Regions from separate parts of the Paenibacillus sp. CMM36 genome, predicted to be linked through region 2. Evidence: a T-box and tRNA genes for the amino acid it is inferred to sense, from the RefSeq annotation. Region 2 holds a T-box; the other holds one or more tRNA genes.
The links. The T-box of region 2 lies ahead of argS (arginine--tRNA ligase). A T-box ahead of a tRNA ligase gene usually reads a tRNA of that ligase, here a tRNA-Arg.
Positions count from the first base shown of each region.

Region 1: it encodes a tRNA-Arg, which carries the amino acid that the T-box ahead of argS (arginine--tRNA ligase) is inferred to sense. The anticodon was not compared.

Region 1 covers NZ_JBSEDY010000039.1:139-5,949, reverse strand. Annotated here, with positions in the region: gene ACWA2B_RS27690 (Crp/Fnr family transcriptional regulator) at 58-798, opposite strand; gene ACWA2B_RS27685 (GAF domain-containing protein) at 1,098-1,547, shown strand; gene ACWA2B_RS27680 (response regulator) at 1,690-2,343, shown strand; gene ACWA2B_RS27675 (PAS domain-containing sensor histidine kinase) at 2,336-3,439, shown strand; tRNA gene ACWA2B_RS27670 (tRNA-Gly) at 3,641-3,711, opposite strand; tRNA gene ACWA2B_RS27665 (tRNA-Pro) at 3,721-3,794, opposite strand; tRNA gene ACWA2B_RS27660 (tRNA-Arg) at 3,818-3,894, opposite strand; tRNA gene ACWA2B_RS27655 (tRNA-Cys) at 3,921-3,991, opposite strand; tRNA gene ACWA2B_RS27650 (tRNA-Gly) at 4,002-4,076, opposite strand; tRNA gene ACWA2B_RS27645 (tRNA-Leu) at 4,083-4,170, opposite strand; tRNA gene ACWA2B_RS27640 (tRNA-Lys) at 4,185-4,260, opposite strand; tRNA gene ACWA2B_RS27635 (tRNA-Gln) at 4,265-4,339, opposite strand; tRNA gene ACWA2B_RS27630 (tRNA-His) at 4,357-4,429, opposite strand; tRNA gene ACWA2B_RS27625 (tRNA-Tyr) at 4,449-4,534, opposite strand; tRNA gene ACWA2B_RS27620 (tRNA-Thr) at 4,539-4,614, opposite strand; tRNA gene ACWA2B_RS27615 (tRNA-Phe) at 4,641-4,713, opposite strand; tRNA gene ACWA2B_RS27610 (tRNA-Asp) at 4,780-4,856, opposite strand; tRNA gene ACWA2B_RS27605 (tRNA-Met) at 4,882-4,955, opposite strand; tRNA gene ACWA2B_RS27600 (tRNA-Val) at 4,986-5,061, opposite strand; tRNA gene ACWA2B_RS27595 (tRNA-Glu) at 5,068-5,139, opposite strand; tRNA gene ACWA2B_RS27590 (tRNA-Ser) at 5,171-5,262, opposite strand; tRNA gene ACWA2B_RS27585 (tRNA-Met) at 5,266-5,339, opposite strand; tRNA gene ACWA2B_RS27580 (tRNA-Asn) at 5,375-5,450, opposite strand; tRNA gene ACWA2B_RS27575 (tRNA-Ala) at 5,455-5,530, opposite strand; tRNA gene ACWA2B_RS27570 (tRNA-Ile) at 5,553-5,629, opposite strand; rRNA gene rrf (5S ribosomal RNA) at 5,666-5,782, opposite strand.
Region 2 covers NZ_JBSEDY010000018.1:35,120-48,921, forward strand. Annotated here, with positions in the region: gene ACWA2B_RS24485 (DUF2087 domain-containing protein) at 1-540, opposite strand, end outside; gene ACWA2B_RS24490 (YpdA family putative bacillithiol disulfide reductase) at 835-1,806, shown strand; gene ACWA2B_RS24495 (DUF441 domain-containing protein) at 1,829-2,272, shown strand; gene ACWA2B_RS24500 (hypothetical protein) at 2,388-2,900, shown strand; gene ACWA2B_RS24505 (HesB/YadR/YfhF family protein) at 3,034-3,336, opposite strand; gene ACWA2B_RS24510 (hypothetical protein) at 3,685-3,879, opposite strand; gene ACWA2B_RS24515 (ABC transporter ATP-binding protein) at 3,920-5,677, shown strand; gene ACWA2B_RS24520 (ABC transporter ATP-binding protein) at 5,677-7,761, shown strand; gene ACWA2B_RS24525 (S-layer homology domain-containing protein) at 7,887-8,855, opposite strand; gene argS (arginine--tRNA ligase) at 9,118-10,848, opposite strand; T-box leader at 10,911-11,167, opposite strand; gene ACWA2B_RS24535 (four-helix bundle copper-binding protein) at 11,245-11,574, opposite strand; gene ACWA2B_RS24540 (MogA/MoaB family molybdenum cofactor biosynthesis protein) at 11,839-12,354, shown strand; gene ACWA2B_RS24545 (nicotinate phosphoribosyltransferase) at 12,421-13,802, opposite strand, start outside.

The DNA.
Region 1 (5,811 bases), on a different contig from region 2:
CTATAAGACCTGCGGCAAGGCGAAGTCTCTTGGACCCCGCCTAATGGTATTCATATATTAGAGGCGACAAATTTCATGGGCACATTGGCCGTACGAAGGACAGCAGCACATGCCACGTAATACCTTGAGATCGTGAATGACAATCTTTCCATCCCTTGTATCTAGGGTTCCCTGTTCTTTCAGCGCGCTCAGCATCCGGTTCACGCTCTCGCGCGTCGCTCCAATCATCTCACCTAATTCGGAGTGACTTAGCTTCATATTTAATAAAATGCCATCCTTCACAGCCACGCCACATGTATTGCTAGCACGGATCAATGTAGACGCTAACGCTCCAGTTTTACCATACAACAGTAAGTCCCGAAAACGCGATTGCATAATGCGTTGCTTCATCGCCATCCACTGGATGAACTGAAGCGCCATTTCCCCATTTTTGGACAAGAGCGACTCCAGATCCTTAACAAGCACGACGCCTAACTCACACACATCGGCTGTTTCCGCAGTGCAACTATACTCTTCTCCATCTATTCCGCTAAATTCCCCAATTAAGTCGCCTTGATGCTGAATGGTCAGAATCAGTTCTTTACCATCTTCTGTCGATTTACGAAGTTTGACATGACCTGAATGTATATAATAAAGCTGCTCTGCATCATCGCCCTCTCGGAAAAGCATAACGCCTGCCTTTACCTTCTTCCAGGACATAATATCTTTTAGCAGATCAAAATGCTCATCTGTCAAATAAATCTGAATTCCCGTGCGTTCCGCTTCGTCCCCAAACCGTTCCATACAAGTGGCTTGCATGTTAGCGTCCTCCTCGTGTTTACCTGATATCTATATCATAATGTTTTAACGCCTGGGTTGTTATCGGGAGAACACCTGATTTTATACCTTCCTACTCCCTGATTTGCTGTGATAAATATCACTTCTGAAGTAAGCTAACGCCCCATTTATCGACCATTTCCCTACTCCTTATCCGACCAGATGAAAAGTCAGTGTTTCCTGCGCCTATAGATCAGGGGGTTCCCCGATCTACTTTTGCAACTGTCGAAACTACAATGAACTAGAGATATAGTTTGGTTATGAAAAAGGATGTGTCTTCTATGCTACAAATAACGGATGAAATGCGAAAAGAACTGAACCAGTTAAGAGATACTATTTATGGTGATCTCACTGCCCTCGCATTTATGTCCAAGTCAGGTGGTAAGTTGCATTGGTATTACGCCTCTGGTAGCCGAAGCAATCGCTATCGACTTATTTCTTTTAAGATTGGCCATGGTATTGCCGGTATGGCTGTTCGCTTGGGACGTACCGTAACTGTAAGTGCTTTGCTATCAGGTAGTATACGTCTGCGTCAGGAATGTGCACTAATGCTGGCCGAGCAGCTTCACTCTGCTGTTGCCATTCCCTTTTCCAGCACAGGAGATCTGCCCAACGGTGTGCTGCTTCTTGGTAATCGTGATGTGAGGATGTTCACAGAGTCTGATATAGCCGAGGCTACTCAAGTAGCTCAACGCCTTAGCCAACTATGTGCTTACCCTCTCACTCCATAGCTCAACAATGTTTCTATAGATAATGATCCTCATCAGATACTTGATATAGCTGTCCCTAACTATCTTTGTTGATTGAAATCCCTAAAATTTGCTATGATTATGACAAAACGTACGGTTTTTTACCGTTCGAGGGGATGACAAATTGATTCGTATACTAGTAGTGGATGATCACGTTGTCGTACGTTCTGGCCTCATGGCCCTATTGGACGGCAAAAACGGTATTAAGGTAGTAGGAGATGCAGCAGACGGGGATGAGGCAATCCGCAAGGCATTGGAGCTACAACCTCATGTTGTGCTCATGGATTTTAGCATGCCACCTGGAAAAGATGGTCTCACAGCAACCACTGAATTAAAAAAACAGCTGCCCGATACAGAAGTCCTTATTTTAACGATGCATGACGATGAAGAATATCTGTTCCGAGCCATTCAAGCTGGAGCATCCGGATATATTTTAAAAAGCGCACCTCACGAGGAGTTACTCGCTGCCATCCAGTCTGTGGCCGAAGGTAGTGCCTATTTGTACCCGAATGCAACCAAACGACTGATGAGTGAATATCTGGACAAAATCAAACAGGAAGGCATAGCCGGACCCTATGAATCCTTGTCTGAGCGGGAAAAAGAGATTCTATCCTGGGTAGCCAAAGGATATGCCAACAAGGAAATTGCCGAGCACCTGGTGATTAGTGTCAAAACCGTAGAGTCCCATAAAAGCAATCTTATGGAGAAGCTTAACTTGAAAACACGACCTGAGCTAGTCAAATTCGCACTAAAAAAGGGGCTACTCCATTATGAATGAACCTTCTAACCCTTTACTGCAGCATGCCTTTGGTGAATCAACCGATAAACTGCTGAATGATCTGGAAATTTATATACCAGAATCCCCTTTTCTTCATGCGCTGCGTAACTCACTCCACCAATTATCCAATCTGAAATTTGCCCTAGATACGTCTTCCATCGTTGCTTTGACCGATCATCGAGGTATTATTCAGTACGTAAACGACAAGTTCTGTGAGATTTCGCAATACAGTCGTGAAGAGCTGATCGGTCAGGATCATCGTCTCATTAATTCAGGCTATCATACCCCCGCCTTCATGAAAAACCTGTGGACTACGATCCGTTCAGGTGAGGTATGGCAAGGAGAAATACGTAATCGTGCTAAAGATAACAGCTACTACTGGGTGAATACTACGATCGTTCCGTTTATGGACGAGGAAGGTAAACCCTATCAGTACTTAGCGATCCGCAATGAGGTCACTAAACTGAAGAGAGTAGAAGCTGAACTTCAGTCTATGATGACACAAGTCATGCAAATACAGGAAGAAGAACGTAAACGCTTTTCAAGAGAGCTGCATGATGGGATAGGGCAAAGCTTATTTTCACTTATTATCCAATTGGATAGCCAACTTGCCGAACAACCTAGTGCTACTCTGGAGAATCTCCGTTCGCAGGTGACCGACATCATCAAAGATGTTCGTGGTCTAGCGTGGGAACTTCGTCCCTCAGTTCTGGATGATCTGGGTGTCGTCCCAGCCATAAGAACCTATATTGAAAACTTCTGTTCTCATTACGGGATTGAGGTGCATTTTCAATGCAATCTACGTAAACGGGTTGATATTCGCAAGGAAATTGCAATTTATCGGATTGTACAAGAGGCGTTAACGAATGTAGCCAAATACGCAGATGTAGCAGAGGCATATGTCGACGTTGAGGATCAAAATGAAATGATACAAGTGACCATTCGGGATAAAGGCATTGGATTCTCTGGAAAGTCCCAAGGAGAGGGAGTTGGATTGTTCAGTATGGAAGAACGAGCTAGAGGGGTAGGGGGATTTATGAGCATAACCTCTGCTCCAGACGAGGGAACCTCCATCCAGCTAACCATTCCCGTGTAAAAACTGTCCACTAGATCGGTTATCGGTGTATGCCAGTTGTATGATCAGAACGAATACACCGATACCGAAGATTATGGATAATCAACACATTGTGGATTACATGAGGATAAATACAAAAAAAGAGAGAGCTCTGTCCCCAGACAGGCTCTCTTTATTTATAAGGTGTCACCACTGAGGCAACAAGAATCCGCTATAGCAAAAAGCGGGTGATGGGAATCGAACCCACGCTACCAGCTTGGAAGGCTGGAGTTCTACCATTGAACTACACCCGCAAAACAGTATCGGGATGACACGATTTGAACATGCGACCCCCTGGTCCCAAACCAGGTGCTCTACCAAGCTGAGCTACATCCCGACATTATACATTTTTTTAAGAAATGGCGCGCCCTGAGAGATTCGAACTCCCGGCCTTTTGATTCGTAGTCAAACGCTCTATCCAGCTGAGCTAAGGGCGCATATTAAATTCCATAATGAGTAGTCAAGGCGCCACCCAGATTTGAACTGGGGATGAAGCTTTTGCAGAGCTTTGCCTTACCACTTGGCTATGGCGCCGTATGGATAATGGAGCGGACGACGGGAATCGAACCCGCGACCCTCGCCTTGGCAAGGCGATGCTCTACCGCTGAGCCACGTCCGCAAAATATGGTGCGGTCGAGAGGACTCGAACCTCCACGGGGGGTTAGCCCACACGGACCTGAACCGTGCGCGTCTGCCAATTCCGCCACGACCGCAAAATAATTATAAATGGTGAGCCATGAAGGACTCGAACCTTCGACACCCTGATTAAAAGTCAGGTGCTCTACCAACTGAGCTAATGGCTCTTAATGGCTGGGGATATAGGATTTGAACCTATGCATGACGGAGTCAAAGTCCGTTGCCTTACCGCTTGGCTAATCCCCAATAAATTAAGAATAAAGGGCGGCCGATGGGGCTTGAACCCACGAATGCCGGAGTCACAGTCCGGTGCGTTAACCACTTCGCCACGACCGCCATATGATTATGAAAAGACTGGTGGAGGATGATGGATTCGAACCACCGAACCCGTAAGGGAGCAGATTTACAGTCTGATGCGTTTGGCCACTTCGCTAATCCTCCAAAATGGTGCCGGCGAGAGGACTTGAACCCCCAACCTACTGATTACAAGTCAGTTGCTCTACCAGTTGAGCTACACCGGCACATTACTCATTTCCCACTTGAAAGGTGGCTCGGGACGGAATCGAACCGCCGACACGAGGATTTTCAGTCCTCTGCTCTACCGACTGAGCTACCGAGCCATATTAAATTTTATTACTACATCATATAATCCGCACTATATATGCCAATTATATATGAAGCTAAAATGGCGGAACTGACGGGATTCGAACCCGCGATCTCCTGCGTGACAGGCAGGCATGTTAGGCCTCTACACCACAGTTCCAGAGGCATTTCCAATAGGAAATTAATTGCGGGGGCAGGATTTGAACCTACGACCTTCGGGTTATGAGCCCGACGAGCTACCGAACTGCTCCACCCCGCGACATTAAAAAGCATTTCTCAAATTTTCTTATGGTGGAGGCTGAGGGGATCGAACCCCCGACCCTCTGCTTGTAAGGCAGATGCTCTCCCAGCTGAGCTAAGCCTCCATATTATGACCCGTAGGGGATTCGAACCCCTGTTACCTCCGTGAAAGGGAGGTGTCTTAACCCCTTGACCAACGGGCCTTGCAAAATAAGTTCTGGTCTCAATAAATTATGGCGGAGAGAGAGGGATTCGAACCCTCGCACCACTTTCGCAGTCTAACCCCTTAGCAGAGGGTCCCCTTATAGCCACTTGGGTATCTCTCCGAGTAGCGGCAGAGGGGATCGAACCCCCGACCTCACGGGTATGAACCGTACGCTCTAGCCAGCTGAGCTACGCCGCCACCTTAATATATAAAAGTCAGAAATATTCAAAATATGGCTCCCCGAACAGGACTCGAACCTGTGACAACTCGATTAACAGTCGAGTGCTCTACCAACTGAGCTATCAGGGAATATTGGTGGAGCCAAGCGGGATCGAACCGCTGACCTCCTGCGTGCAAGGCAGGCGCTCTCCCAGCTGAGCTATGGCCCCAATCTTTTTGTTATTCTAGAAGTGGTGGGCCTTAGTGGACTCGAACCACCGACCTCACCCTTATCAGGGGTGCGCTCTAACCAGCTGAGCTAAAGGCCCTAACATGTAAAAATTTATCATCCTCTAAAGGATATCGCTTGGCGACGTCCTACTCTCCCAGGACCCTGCGGTCCAAGTACCATCGGCGCTGGAGGGCTTAACGGTCGTGTTCGGGATGGGTACGTGTGGAACCCCTCCGCTATCGCCACCAAACATGAATTTGCTATGCAAATTCTACCGTA
Region 2 (13,802 bases):
CCGTTCCCTGTACATAAACTGATGCATAATCAGCTCACGCCGAATCGTTGCAAAATCCTCATGGTATTGCTTGATCCACTCGTTTAATTCACGTTCAGGATACATGCGGCCTGGCTCCAGCTTTTCTGCCAGCATCTGAAGTACGATCAATTTTTTCTTATACTGCGCAGGGATTTGGCGCAACTTGCCGTCCTTGGAAAAAAAATTGCGTAAGACCGATGCCTCCAGCGTTTCATTCAACTCTGACATCTCTTCCTCCCCCTCTCCTTTTTCGAAAATAAATCGCACCGTCGCCTCGGCATGCTGCCGGATCAATTCTGGATTCAGTGTAAAATACACCGTGTTTTTATCACGTCGTTCCTTAATCAACCCAGTCTCACGAAGTTTGGAAGCATGATGCGTAACAGTCGGTTGGGACAAATTCAGCTTTTTCGCCAAAGCTTGGCCATGCATCTCCCCACAGGACAAAAGAAGTAGTATCCGCATTCGCGTTGGATCAGCAAGTGCTTTATGATAATTGACCATTTTATCCAGTTGCATCGTTATTGCACCTCTTTTCACTAGTACATACTTGCTATGCAAACGAATTCAATCACATAAATTAGATATATATATAATTATATGTTCACTAAATGTGGCTGTCAATCTTCACCGTCTGTCATCTTTTCTGAAAACGGCTGGATATTGTGTTCGCATTGCGGTAGGATTATTATTTGAAAACTTCTCACATACTGAGCGATTTGCTTCAATCCTGAGATCCGTTTTTAATCGTCAAAATAATGTTAACCCTACAAAACTGGCGTAATAAACCAATACAACTGGAGGTTCAACCAAATGCACGACGTAATCATTATCGGTGGCGGACCCTGCGGACTATCTGCTGCAATCGAATGCAGCCGCAGAGGTTTGCAAACTGTCATTATTGAAAAAAGCAACATCGTTCACTCCATTTTTCTGTATCCGACGAACATGCAGTTTTTTAGCACCGCTGAACTACTTGAAATCGGTGATATTCCATTCAGTACCCCTAATGACAAACCTTTTCGTCATGAAGCACTGGCGTACTATCGTAAGGTAGCCACTCATTATAACTTGAACATTCAGCATTATGAGGAGGCCCAGTCCATTCATCGCCAGGACGACGGTACATTTACGGTACACACCCTGAGCAAAGGAGAAATAACCAAAACGTATTCGTCACGCTATGTCGTTGTGGCTACAGGATATTTTGATCATCCGAACTATTTGGGCATTCCCGGGGAACAATTGGATAAAGTCACTCACTATTTCAGCGAAGCCCATCCCTACACAGGAACCCGGGTTGCAGTTATCGGTGGCAGTAACTCTGCGGTAGATGCTGCGATGGAATTAGTGCGGGTCGGAGCTACGATTGATATGGTATATCGTCGAAGCGAGTTGTCCCAATACATCAAGCCGTGGGTTCGTCCACTGTTTGACAGTATGGTACAAAAAGGGAAGATCACGCTGCATTTAGGCGCACGCATTACCGAAATTCATCCAGACCATGTCGTAGTCACTCCGCTGGACACTGAAGCATTCCGACTCGAAAATGATTTTGTACTGGCACTGACTGGATTTCACCCGGAACGAAAACTACTGGAGTCTGTCGGCGTTCATATGGCTGAAGATCTGGACAAACCAGAATTTAATCCTGCCACGATGGAAACGAACATCCCAGGTATATATGTCGCGGGGGTCATCGCTTCAGGCAGCAATGCCAATGAAGTGTTTATTGAAACAGGCCGCTGGCACGGGCGTCAAATCGCGGAGCATATCCAAAGCTAAATAAACGAAGGAGAACATCTGTATGGATTACAGCTCACTTATCTTACTGGTATTGGCTGGTCTTGGGATTGTTAGTGGCAACTCTACCGTGACTATTGCCATGGTTGTATTACTGCTACTGCGGGTAACCAGCTTTCACACTGCTTTCCCCTGGCTTGAAAAGTATGGCCTGACGATCGGAATTATTATTTTGACGATCGGGGTCATGACCCCGCTAGCCAGCGGTAAAATCAGTATCAATCAGGTGATGGAGTCTTTCCTGCACTGGAAATCTCTGCTCGCGATTGGTATCGGAATTCTGGTAGCCTATCTTGGCGGCCGCGGAGTAACTTTAATGTCTGGACAGCCCATTATTGTGACAGGTCTACTGATCGGGACCGTCATTGGCGTTGCCTTCTTTAAAGGAGTTCCTGTTGGACCTCTAATTGCTGCCGGATTGCTTTCCTTGTTAATCGGCCGCAGCTAAATTCGTACAACAAGTATAGGAATACATGATAGCAATCTGCATGTCGGGCTGAATTCAGTCCCGCTTTGTGGTATACTCATATCGCATAATTTGGTAAATGCAGGAGGCTTGACCGATGTCTCGACAATTTGTAACGGAAGCTGTAATGGTGGCTATATACGGCCAACTACTTACATCTCCCGCCCCTGTGGAATATATGGTGCCTTACACATCACTGCTAGAGCTATACGAATTCCAGGATAGCACAGAGCCGCTCATGGATAATCCTATGGACGATCAACATGTGAAGCAGAAGGTAAGCGAGTTGATCAGTTATTTTGAAGAACCGTTGAATCAGAAAAAAATTCGGCGTGCCCTTCAGATGCCTTGGGCCAAGAGCTTGCCTATTCTATTCGATGCCAATACATCACTCATTATCATTAATGCTGTTGATACAGCACATTACGGAGAATATTTTGATCCAATTGAGACTGAACTGGTGTTGACAGCTCAGCGTGAATCATTACCTATTCTGACGGATCAATTAGACTGGATTCACCGCATTATCGAAGCTTCCGTACCCGTACATGTGTACGACATTGATGATTTTGATTTTGCACTCGATGGCCCGATACTTAACAACCCTTAACATACGACATACCTGCCTTAACCACAAAAAAGCGGCGGAGCATCATGAACAGGTTCATCTCCTGTAACACGTTACTCCGCCGCTTTTCATGTCCAAGAACAACTATTTGCACGCTATGATTGACAGTGGAGCACTAAGCTTGTCCATCCTCAACATAGGTATAAATAATGTCATCATGTTCCTCCAAATACTTAACTTCCAGATGATGGCCCTTCAGATACCAGTAATCCTGGTCCTCCATATAAAACGTAATGCCAGCCGCTTCATGCTGTAATACGGGGTGCTGCGGAGGCTCTACGGCAATTCCCAGAGAAAAGCCTGGATGCAACCCACCGCCAGAGCTATAGCGAACAAAAAAACGGATCGAATCTCCAGGTTTCAAACCAAGCTCCTTAATGTACCACTGTGCCGCAGGTTCAGTTACCTGTATGCTCATACGTTATGCTCATCTCCTTGTACAATGACGTCTGCCAACTATATCATAGCATCTTTTAGAATGACCACCAACCGTCCCAACCCAGCGAGCTTCTTGGACAAGTCATATACATTTTTTTGAAAAAGGTTTGACAATTCGCAAAAAAGGGTGTTAAGATTCAACCATACGAGATCCATTTTGAAATTTATTACCAATTTGAACGATTACTCATGTTAGAATGAATCCATTTTGAGGAAGAAAGGAGTGTTACCGGTGCTAAAATTTCCTATTGCATTTTACCCACATCTACAAACACAACAACTTCATACCGGAGCATCTCCCCTGTCGCATCCTTCAGAATTGGGCCATTCATGTTGTATGGTTTAATACGAGTGGCTGCCTGCGTTTGAGCAGTTTTTCAGTGGTGAGTGTGCTGAAAATACCTGCGCGCCATATGATATTGAGATTTAAGGCATATCGTCTGCGGACGGTATGCCTTTTTTGCGCCTGTTGTCGGATCATACTTGTGGCAGCAAGCCCTGTTGTTTCTTCAAAATGGTACACAACTCTCGAATGAACTTGTCATGAAAGGATGGGATTCCTCTTGTTTTCAGTACTTAAAAATTTAAGCTGGTTTTTTAAAAGAGAACGAAGCCGATACTCCATTGGACTGTTTTTGCTGATAGCTGTTGGTGTACTGGAGCTTGCTCCACCTCGGCTGCTAGGTAGTGCCATTGATGAAATTGTGCGCGGTTCGATTTCCTGGTCCTCACTTTGGCATTATATTTTGTACATCATAGGCATTCTAGCCGTCATTTACTACATTACGTACATATGGATGCACAAGCTGTTTGGTGGTGCCAATCTGGTGGAGCGCTTACTGCGCACACGCTTTATGAATCATCTGCTGCGGATGACCCCTCCATTTTTTGAACGTAATCGCACTGGCGATCTGATGGCTCGGGCCACGAACGACCTTCGCTCCGTAGCAAGTACAGCGGGCTTCGGCATGCTGACACTGACAGACTCTACGGTCTATCTGAGCGTGGTATTAGTTGCCATGGGCACCCTAATCAGTTGGAAGTTGACACTGGCAGCTATCCTGCCCCTACCTTTTATCGCACTGGCTATGAGCATTTACGGTAAAGCCGTTCATGAGCGTTACACACTGGCACAAGATGCATTTGGTGATATGAACGATCAGGTGTTGGAATCCGTGGCTGGTATCCGGGTCATTCGCGCCTATGTGCAAGAGCGAATGGACGAAAAGCGTTTCGCTGATATTACTGACGATGTATTTCGTAAAAATCTGGCTGTCGCCCGGATGGATGCTCTCTTTGAACCGACGATCCGTTTATGTGTAGGACTTAGCTACGTCATTGGACTCGGGTATGGTATTTATCTGGTATTTCATAACGATATCACGCTAGGCGAATTGGTCTCCTTTAATATGTATCTAGGAATGATGATTTGGCCGATGTTTGCCATTGGAGAGCTGATTAACATTATGCAGCGCGGTAGCGCTTCCCTGGACCGGGTCAATGAAACGCTCGATGTCCAGCCAGACGTTCAGGATGCAGCTCAACCTGTTCCAGTAGACCGCCTCGAATCCATCAGGATGAAAGACGTTACCTTCCGTTACCCTACCTCTACTATTGACAATCTGTCACATGTGAGTCTGGAGCTCAAACGCGGAGAAACGCTAGGCGTCGTCGGTAGAACCGGCAGCGGGAAATCCACTCTGCTCAAACAGCTACTGCATGAATATCCGACGGGGAGCGGTGATATTTTAATCTCCGGCATAAGTTTGGAGGACATTGCAGTAGAACAACTACACAGCTGGATCGGCTACGTGCCGCAAGAGCAAATTTTGTTTTCCAAATCGGTGCGCGAGAACATTCAGTTCGGGAAACCTCATGCAGATGATGACGACATTATGGAAGCAATCCGTACTGCTGCCTTCGATCAGGATTTAGGTACCCTGTCTGACGGGCTGGATACACTGGTCGGAGAAAAAGGTATCGCTCTGTCCGGCGGCCAGAAGCAGCGCGTTTCGTTGGCACGTGCCTTTATCGGTGACCCGGATATTCTATTGTTAGACGATGCACTATCTGCAGTAGATGCCCGGACGGAAGCAAGAATTATTGACAATATCCGACGCAAGCGCTCGGGTAAAACGACCCTGATCTCCACCCACCGCCTCTCCGCTGTAGAACATGCAGACCGGATCGTCGTGCTGGAACAAGGACGCATTATTGAGGAAGGAACCCACAGCGAGCTGCTTCAGGCTGACGGATGGTACCGACAACAGTATGAACGGCAACAAGTGGAATCTGATCTGACCTCAGGGGAGGTATCCTAATGAAACCCAATATCGGCAAAAGACTATTCCAGTACGCACTGACGAGCAAAGCAGGCTTTATCGCCGCTCTCATCGCTTTGGCTATCGGAGTAGCCGCCGAGCTGGCTGGTCCCTTCATCGCCAAAACGATGATCGACGACCATATGCTCGCTATTGAAAAACCATTTTATGAAACAACTAGTGTGGACGGCACCGTAAGCTATGCGGGAACCCACTTTAAGCGTGAAGATCGCTTTGAGTCCGGGGAGACTAAAGGTCGTGAAGCGAGGATTTTACAAGTTGGAAAATCTTTCGTATTTGTGGATGGCTCGGTTCAAGTGGCTGACGGTAATCGCTCCTTTACGAACGGAACGCTGACTGTGACACGCGGCTCCGACACCTTTCGCTATGAAGCCAAGGCTCTGACAGCTGATGAACTGTATAGCTTTTACAAACCGGAAATGCCCGGTATCTTTCAGCTGATTGGTTGGTATTGCTTCTTCCTGGTTATTTCCATTTTTGCTGAATTTGGCAAAACATACTGGCTGCAATCCTCGGCGAACAAGGTCATTCAAAAGCTTCGGCTTGATCTCTACGCGCACATCCAGCGGTTGCCAGTTTACTTTTTTGATAACTTGCCTGCAGGCAAAGTCGTATCCCGTGTTACGAATGACACTGAGGCAGTCAAAGATTTGTTTGTGGCTGTGCTCTCAAATTTCACTTCTGGGATTGTGACGATGGCAGGAGTATATGTTGCACTCTTTTTGCTGGACTTCAGACTGGGTCTTATCTCTCTGTTTATTGTACCGTTACTGATCTTGTGGATTGTATTGTACCGCAAGGTCGCCACCCGCTATAATACGATCATTCGGTCCAGACTCAGTGAGATTAATGCGATTATCAATGAATCGATTCAAGGGATGTCCATTATTCGCGTGTTCCGCCACCAGAAGCAAACGCAGCAAGAGTTTGAAGAACTGAATGATGACTATATGAAGCATCAGAATAAAATGCTGAATTTGAACGCCTTCACTTCGCACAATTTAGTCAACGTGTTGAGAAATCTCGCCTTTGCCGTCGTGTTGTGGTATTTCGGATCTGAGGCACTCGGAACGACAGGTAGTGCTGTTTCACTAGGCGTATTGTATGCCTTCGTCGATGTGCTGGGTCGACTGTTCCAACCTATGACGGGTATGGTCAACCAACTCGCCGTACTGGATACTTCCATCGTATCCTCAGGACGCGTATTTGAGTTGATGGACGAAGCTGGAGAGCCGGTGACCGACGGCATGATGCCGCGCTACAAAGGCCAGGTAGAGTTTAACGACGTTTCCTTTGCCTACAAAAAGGATGATGTACTTAAACATATTTCCTTTACAGCACACCCCGGGCAAACGGTTGCCCTTGTCGGACATACCGGATCAGGCAAAAGTTCGATTATCAACCTGCTATTCCGGTTCTATGATCCGCAAAAAGGAACGATCACCATTGACAGAACGTCTGTCAAAGACATCCCTAAGCAATGGCTTCGCCATCATATGGGTATTGTTCTTCAAGATCCATATTTGTTCACAGGTACGGTAGCCTCCAATGTCAGTCTCGGAGACAGCCGAATCACGAGAGAACAGGTGAATAAAGCGCTGCATGATGTTGGAGCTGACAAATTGCTGGCCCATTTGCCGCAAGGATTCGATGAGCCCGTTATTGAGAAAGGTAGCACCTTATCAGCCGGACAACGCCAGCTTATTTCCTTCGCTCGTGCACTAGCCTTTGATCCCGCAATTTTAATTCTGGATGAAGCTACTGCCAATATTGACACCGAAACAGAAGCGCTCATCCAATCCGCTCTTGAGGTACTTAAGAAGGGACGTACGACCTTTATCATTGCTCACCGTTTGTCCACCATTCGCAGTGCGGACCAAATTTTGGTGCTGCATCGGGGTGAAATTGTTGAACGGGGTAGCCATGACGAGCTTATGGCCCAAGGCGGGCGTTACTTCCAAATGTATCAGCTCCAGTCGGGAACAGTTGCAACAGAATCCGATTCAATCTCTGCTACGCCTCCTGCGCAAAATGACTTACTTACTGGCAAAGTCAGCATTTAAAGCTAGAATAGCCCTATTGCTTAGGGCTAACGATGAACATTTGGCATGAAAAAACCAGCAAGTCTCCCCCCACAAATTGGAGGCTCGCTGGTTTTATTTATATCTATAACGTATGGCTTGTAATTTTATTTAGCTACAGACGTGCCCGTTCCTGTGGGCGGAAGCACTGTTCCATCTACTGCTTTAAGCGTAACCTTATACTTACTGTCTACCATTGTACTTGTGTGGGTATCCGTAATGACCTGAATATTCATTTCCCCTGGCTTTGGACTAGTCAACTTGTAGTAAATTACTGCATTTGTATCATCTACGTAGTCGATGTGATCCACTTCAATGCCGTAACCTGGATTAGGTGCCTGCAAACGAGTAATTGTCACTTTGTTCTGCTGGTCATTCGCCTTCTCTATACTCATACTAATGTTATTTTGTTGACCCGGATCTGCAGGCTCAACCGGATTTTCAGGAGTGGATTCAACTGGTTTATGATTTTGCACAAATTCGGATGCGTTATAGACCATTTCTGCTGCCTCCATCCGGGTTACTTTACGATCCGGGTTAAAGTTGCTCTGTTCGTCCAATTTTGCAATTTTGGTCAACAGTAGGAATTGAATTGCTGCGTTTGATTCCTGATCTAGTTTTTTGCCATCCGCTACATTAATGTACATACGGACAGTTGGATATTCACCCGTTGCACTCACTGCTTTATACAGAATATTAGCAAATTGTTCTCTTGTCATACGAGTGCTTGGATCAATATCTGGTGACAAAGGGATTTGGTGTTGGGCTGCAATCCGATAGGACTGAGCATACCATGCGGAAGCCGGAATGTTTGCAAAGGAACCCGTTGTGAAATCAGGCATCACCTGAAGATCCATTGCACGAACAACCAAGTGTACTCCTTGTGCATACGTGAGCGTTTGATCCGGTGCAAATTTATCCTTGGTTATTCCTTGAATAATTCCTTTGTCCTGAAGTGAGTTTACGATCTTCTCCTGTTCAGCTCCCTTTATATCCAGAAAAGCAGAAGCCGACGTAGCCACTGCCAATGAGCAGACGACAAGCAGGGCAGCTGTCACACTTTTGTTCTTTTTCATGAGATACACCTCCATGTTTACTTTGCTTCTACACTTACCGACGCAATAGAATCATCAAATGTTTCAAATATACACAAATTGGTTGCAAAACGGTGGAATTCCTGCGATTAGTGTACCCGTCTAACTCTTTTCTGCTCACAACATTTATGCATACCCAAAAGTGGCTGCAACAGATTAATCTTTTACAGTATTCCTTTAGAAGAGCCAAGTATGGGTAGCAGTCATCCCGCCAGCAAAAACTCGCTCCCTTCGTTCGCTTTGCTTACATCCGATTCGGTGCTTTCAGACCAAGAAGTTGCAGCGCGCATGCCAGAATATCCGCAGTTTGTTCCGCCAACTGAATACGCCATTGTCCACCATCGACAATCCTTTCCTTGGCGTAAAACCGGTTAAACGCCTGGGCCGTATCCAATGCAAATCTCGCAATTACCGAAGGCTCTAGTTGGCGAGCCGCACGTATCAGTTGCCCGTGATAGCGACCCAATTGCTTAAGCAGCGCCCAACCTGCGTCACCCAATATTTCATCCGATACGTCATTTAAATCACGAGAATGGCTATCTTGGACAAGGTCATTGTAGCTAGGGTTAGTGTTAACATCAACATCGGCGCGAGCGTGAGCTTTCTCCAGAAGGCTGCGTATGCGCGCATGAGTATACTGCACATAAGGCCCGGTCTCGCCTTCAAAGGTCAGCGCCTCCTCCAACGAAAAGTCCACTTCATTCAGCCGGTTGTTTTTTAAATCACCAAAAATAATCGCCCCAATTCCAACGTTCTCCGCTATTGCCTGTTGTTCCTGTAAACCAGGGTTCTTCTGAGTAATGATGCCTTGAGCACGCGCTACAGCTTCATCCAGCACCTCCTCCAGCTTCACAACCTTGCCACGTCTTGTGGACATTTTCTTACCCGCAAACCGCATTAATCCAAACGGCACATGCTCACATTGCTCCGCCCATGCCTCCCCTGCATGCTTCAGCACCGCAAACACCTGCTGGAAATGCAACTTCTGTTCTCCACCAACGACGTACAGCAACCGATCAGCCTTCATCACTTCATGACGATAAATCGCTGTTGCCAGATCACGTGTCGGATAAATGGTGGTTCCATCCTTTTTCAGAATAAGACACGGAGGCAGTTCCTCGTCTTCCAGGCGAACTACGAGCGCCCCATCACTTTCCTCCAACAATCCTTTTGCTCTTAATTGATCAATAACTGCCTGCATCTTATCATTGTAAAAACTTTCTCCCAGCACATGGTCAAATGTAATGTTTAGACGCTGGTACATACGATCAAATTCACCCAGACTGATTTCAACAAAAAACTCCCATAGTTGTTGAGCCTCAGCATCCCCATGTTCCAAACGTCGGAACCACTCGCGCCCTTCATCCTCCAAAGTCGGATCATGCTCGGCTTCCTGATGAAAACGCACATATAGCTTTAGCGATTCACCAATCGGATCATGTTGTAACTGCTCCTCATTTCCCCATCTTTTATAGGCCGCAATTTGCTTACCAAACTGTGTTCCCCAATCCCCAAGATGATTCACACTAATAGGTACATAACCTGTTTCACCAAGTATGCGATACAAGGTAGCACCGATAACCGTAGAGCGAAGATGACCGATACCAAACGGTTTGGCAATATTAGGCGAGGACATATCAATAACTACCCGCTGCCCGTTCCCGATATTAGGCCTGAGGAAATCAGCCTTGCTCAATTCAGCAAGCATAAGCGGAATATGAACCGATCGATCCAAGGTTATGTTTACATAGGCACCCGATGCTGAAGCGGTTAAACCTTCTTTATGGCCTACTAGTTCCGCCAATTCCAGTGCAATGTGCTGCGGAGACTTTCGAAACTTTTTAGCCAGCACAAAACACGGAAACGCCATATCTCCCCATTCAGGCTGCGGAGGCACCTCAAATAAAGATAAAATTTCTTTCTCCTCCAAGCCCGTATGGGCTAATATCGCTTGAGCAGCAATCCTCATTAACATGATGATCTCTCTCCTTCTTTTTATAGAATCTAACAAAAAAAGCCCCCGCCTCTTGAAATCATTCAAGAGACGAGAACTTCAATATCCCGCGGTACCACTCTTCGTAAATCGGTTGTGCAGCTAAAGCTAACTACACAAATCGCGATTTCACTCCAATGACTAATAACGGTGTCTGCCGGGCTGATCTACTAGAAGTTCTGCTCGTTGGATCAACCGTCTCCCGGGTGCGCTTCACATCGGATCTCATACCGGCTTCCACCTCTTCCGGCTCGCTGTAATGATATGGCTTCGCTGCTACTCTCCCGTTCCATGACGTTAATTCCAATCATTATACAAACCTATTCAGTAGAAAGCAACCTTTTATTTCCTCTTCAGGCACTAGTTCCATATATGTAATTACACTGCCACCAATTGGCGGCAGGCCTGAACGCAACGACGGCAGGCTTCTGCACAATGTTTGCAATGATCATGGGAATGCTTGCTGCATTCAGCAGCACATACCTCACAGGCCTTGGCGCACAGCTCACAGATTTGCTCGGCAAAATCCGTTCCACGCTGCAGCATTTGGGCAGCAAATCCACATATTTCTGCACATTCCCTACTCACTCGAATACATTCACGCAGCATAGCTAAATCATATTCCTTCAAACTCGCTACGTAACATACATTGCAAGCGTTCATACATTCCAGGCAAGCATCCACGCATTGTTGGTATGAATGATTCATATTACATTACCTCCCAGTTGTTGACCCTGCTGTACTATTACCCGCTGTCCCTTGAGGTTAATCATTTGATGTGCGCGCTTTCAATAATAAAACAAAACAATATAATCCCGACTTATGTAAGGAAGTGTACTATATTCCAGTGTGCAAATGCAAGGATATTAATCACATAGATTTTTAGCCCCTGTTTCTGACTTGCATACGCTCAGTCATTGCTCTATTGTAAAAAGTGTATGTCTAACCACCGATCAAGGAGTGAACATTTTAATGAATATGTCTTCTGTAGAGGAACACCGTCAGGAATCCCCCCAACAAGTGAATTGCATGGTCGTGACTGTCTCGGACACACGCACCGTGGAAACAGATACTGGGGGACGACTGCTCATGGATCTACTAGAAACCAATGGATATACAGTTGTTCGATATGTCATCGTCAAGGATGACTACGAAGGTATTCAGCAGTTAGTATCCGAAGCAGCGGCACAGGATGACATCGAGGCTGTTCTTTTGACAGGTGGTACCGGTATTTCTCCACGTGATACTACATATGAAGCTGTCTCTTCTCTACTGGATAAGGAACTACCTGGCTTTGGGGAAATCTTCCGTTATTTAAGCTTTGCTGAGGACATTGGTTCAGCAGCTATCTTAAGCCGGGCTGTAGCTGGCACTGTGGGCCAGACAGCTGTATTTTCTATGCCTGGCTCACGCGGAGCCGTTCGTTTGGCAATGGAACGCATTATTGTCCCTGAGCTACGACATGTGATGAGAGAAATTTATAAATAAGCTCCTATTTCCTACATGCTCCAACACAAAGAGGCACCCCATGCATTCATGAGGTGCCTCTTCCAACTATTCTTTTTCTTCAACTTCGGGCTGCATATAGCTGTCGATCAGCTTTTGCTTTAGCTCCCATACCTTCTCGCTCAGATTTACACGATAAATTTCAGGGTTCAGCTTCCGCAAATATTCTGGCCAGAACAGTTTCAACTGTGAAGTATGGTAGGCACGAATTTCATCCAGCTCGGGAAGCTCATATACCTTCTGTCCATTTATAAAAATAGGCTCAAGCATCGGCACGGCTTCGTAATTTTCTACATACTTCTTCATATACGGATGCAAAGGGTTAAACAGCTTCAGGCGCTTACCATTACGCGGACGCTCTTCATCCGGAAAAGAAATATAATCGGCTACAGCTCTCCCTTTCTTCTTATCCACAATGCGATATACATCCTTTTTGCCTGGTGTGGATACTTTTTCTGGATTCCCCGAGATCTTGATCGTCGGCAACATTTCGCCATCCACTTCACGTTCAACCAGCTTGTATACCCCGCCAAGCGATGGTTGATCTGAAGCCGTAATAAGCTGTGTTCCTACACCCCATACATCAATACGTGCCCCTTGGGCTTTCAGGTTAAAAATCGTATTTTCATCCAAATCATTGGAAGCTACAATTTGTACGTAATCTAATCCTTCAGCATCGAGCATTTCTCGTGCCTGAATGGATAGATAAGCCAAGTCACCGCTATCCAGACGGATTGCATTCATACGCTTGCCCTGACTCTCCAGCATTTTTGCTGTCCGAATCGCATGAGGAACCCCGCTTTCCAGCGTGTCAAAGGTGTCTACCAGCAGTGTAACCTGATCTGGCAATACCTTCGCATACACGTCAAACGCCTCCTGCTCCGTCATAAAGGTCTGCACCCATGAATGTGCATGTGTCCCCTTCGTCGGGATTCCAAAATGTTCGCCTGCCAGCATATTAGAAGTCGCGTCAAAACCAGCCACATAAGCTGCTCGTGCTCCCCAAATCGCTGCATCTGCTTCCTGCGCACGCCGTGTTCCAAATTCGAGCAGTGTATCATCACTTGCCACCTGCTTGATGCGCGATGCCTTTGTCGCAATAAGTGTCTGATAGTTCATAAAATTCAGCAATGCCGTTTCGACAAGCTGCGTTTCCATAATCGTTCCTTCAACACGGACCAGAGGCTCGTTGGGAAAAACAAGGGCCCCTTCTTTCATCGAATGGACCGTTCCACCAAACTTAAACTGGCGAAGCGCCTCCATGAACATGGGATCGTACTTCTCCTCCTGTTCAGACAGGTAGCGAATGTCCTCTTCTGTAAACCGCAAATTTGCAATATAATTCACAATGCGTTCCAGACCCGCGAACACGGCATATCCATTACCAAAAGGGAGTTTACGAAAATACGCCTCGAACACAGCTTTACGCT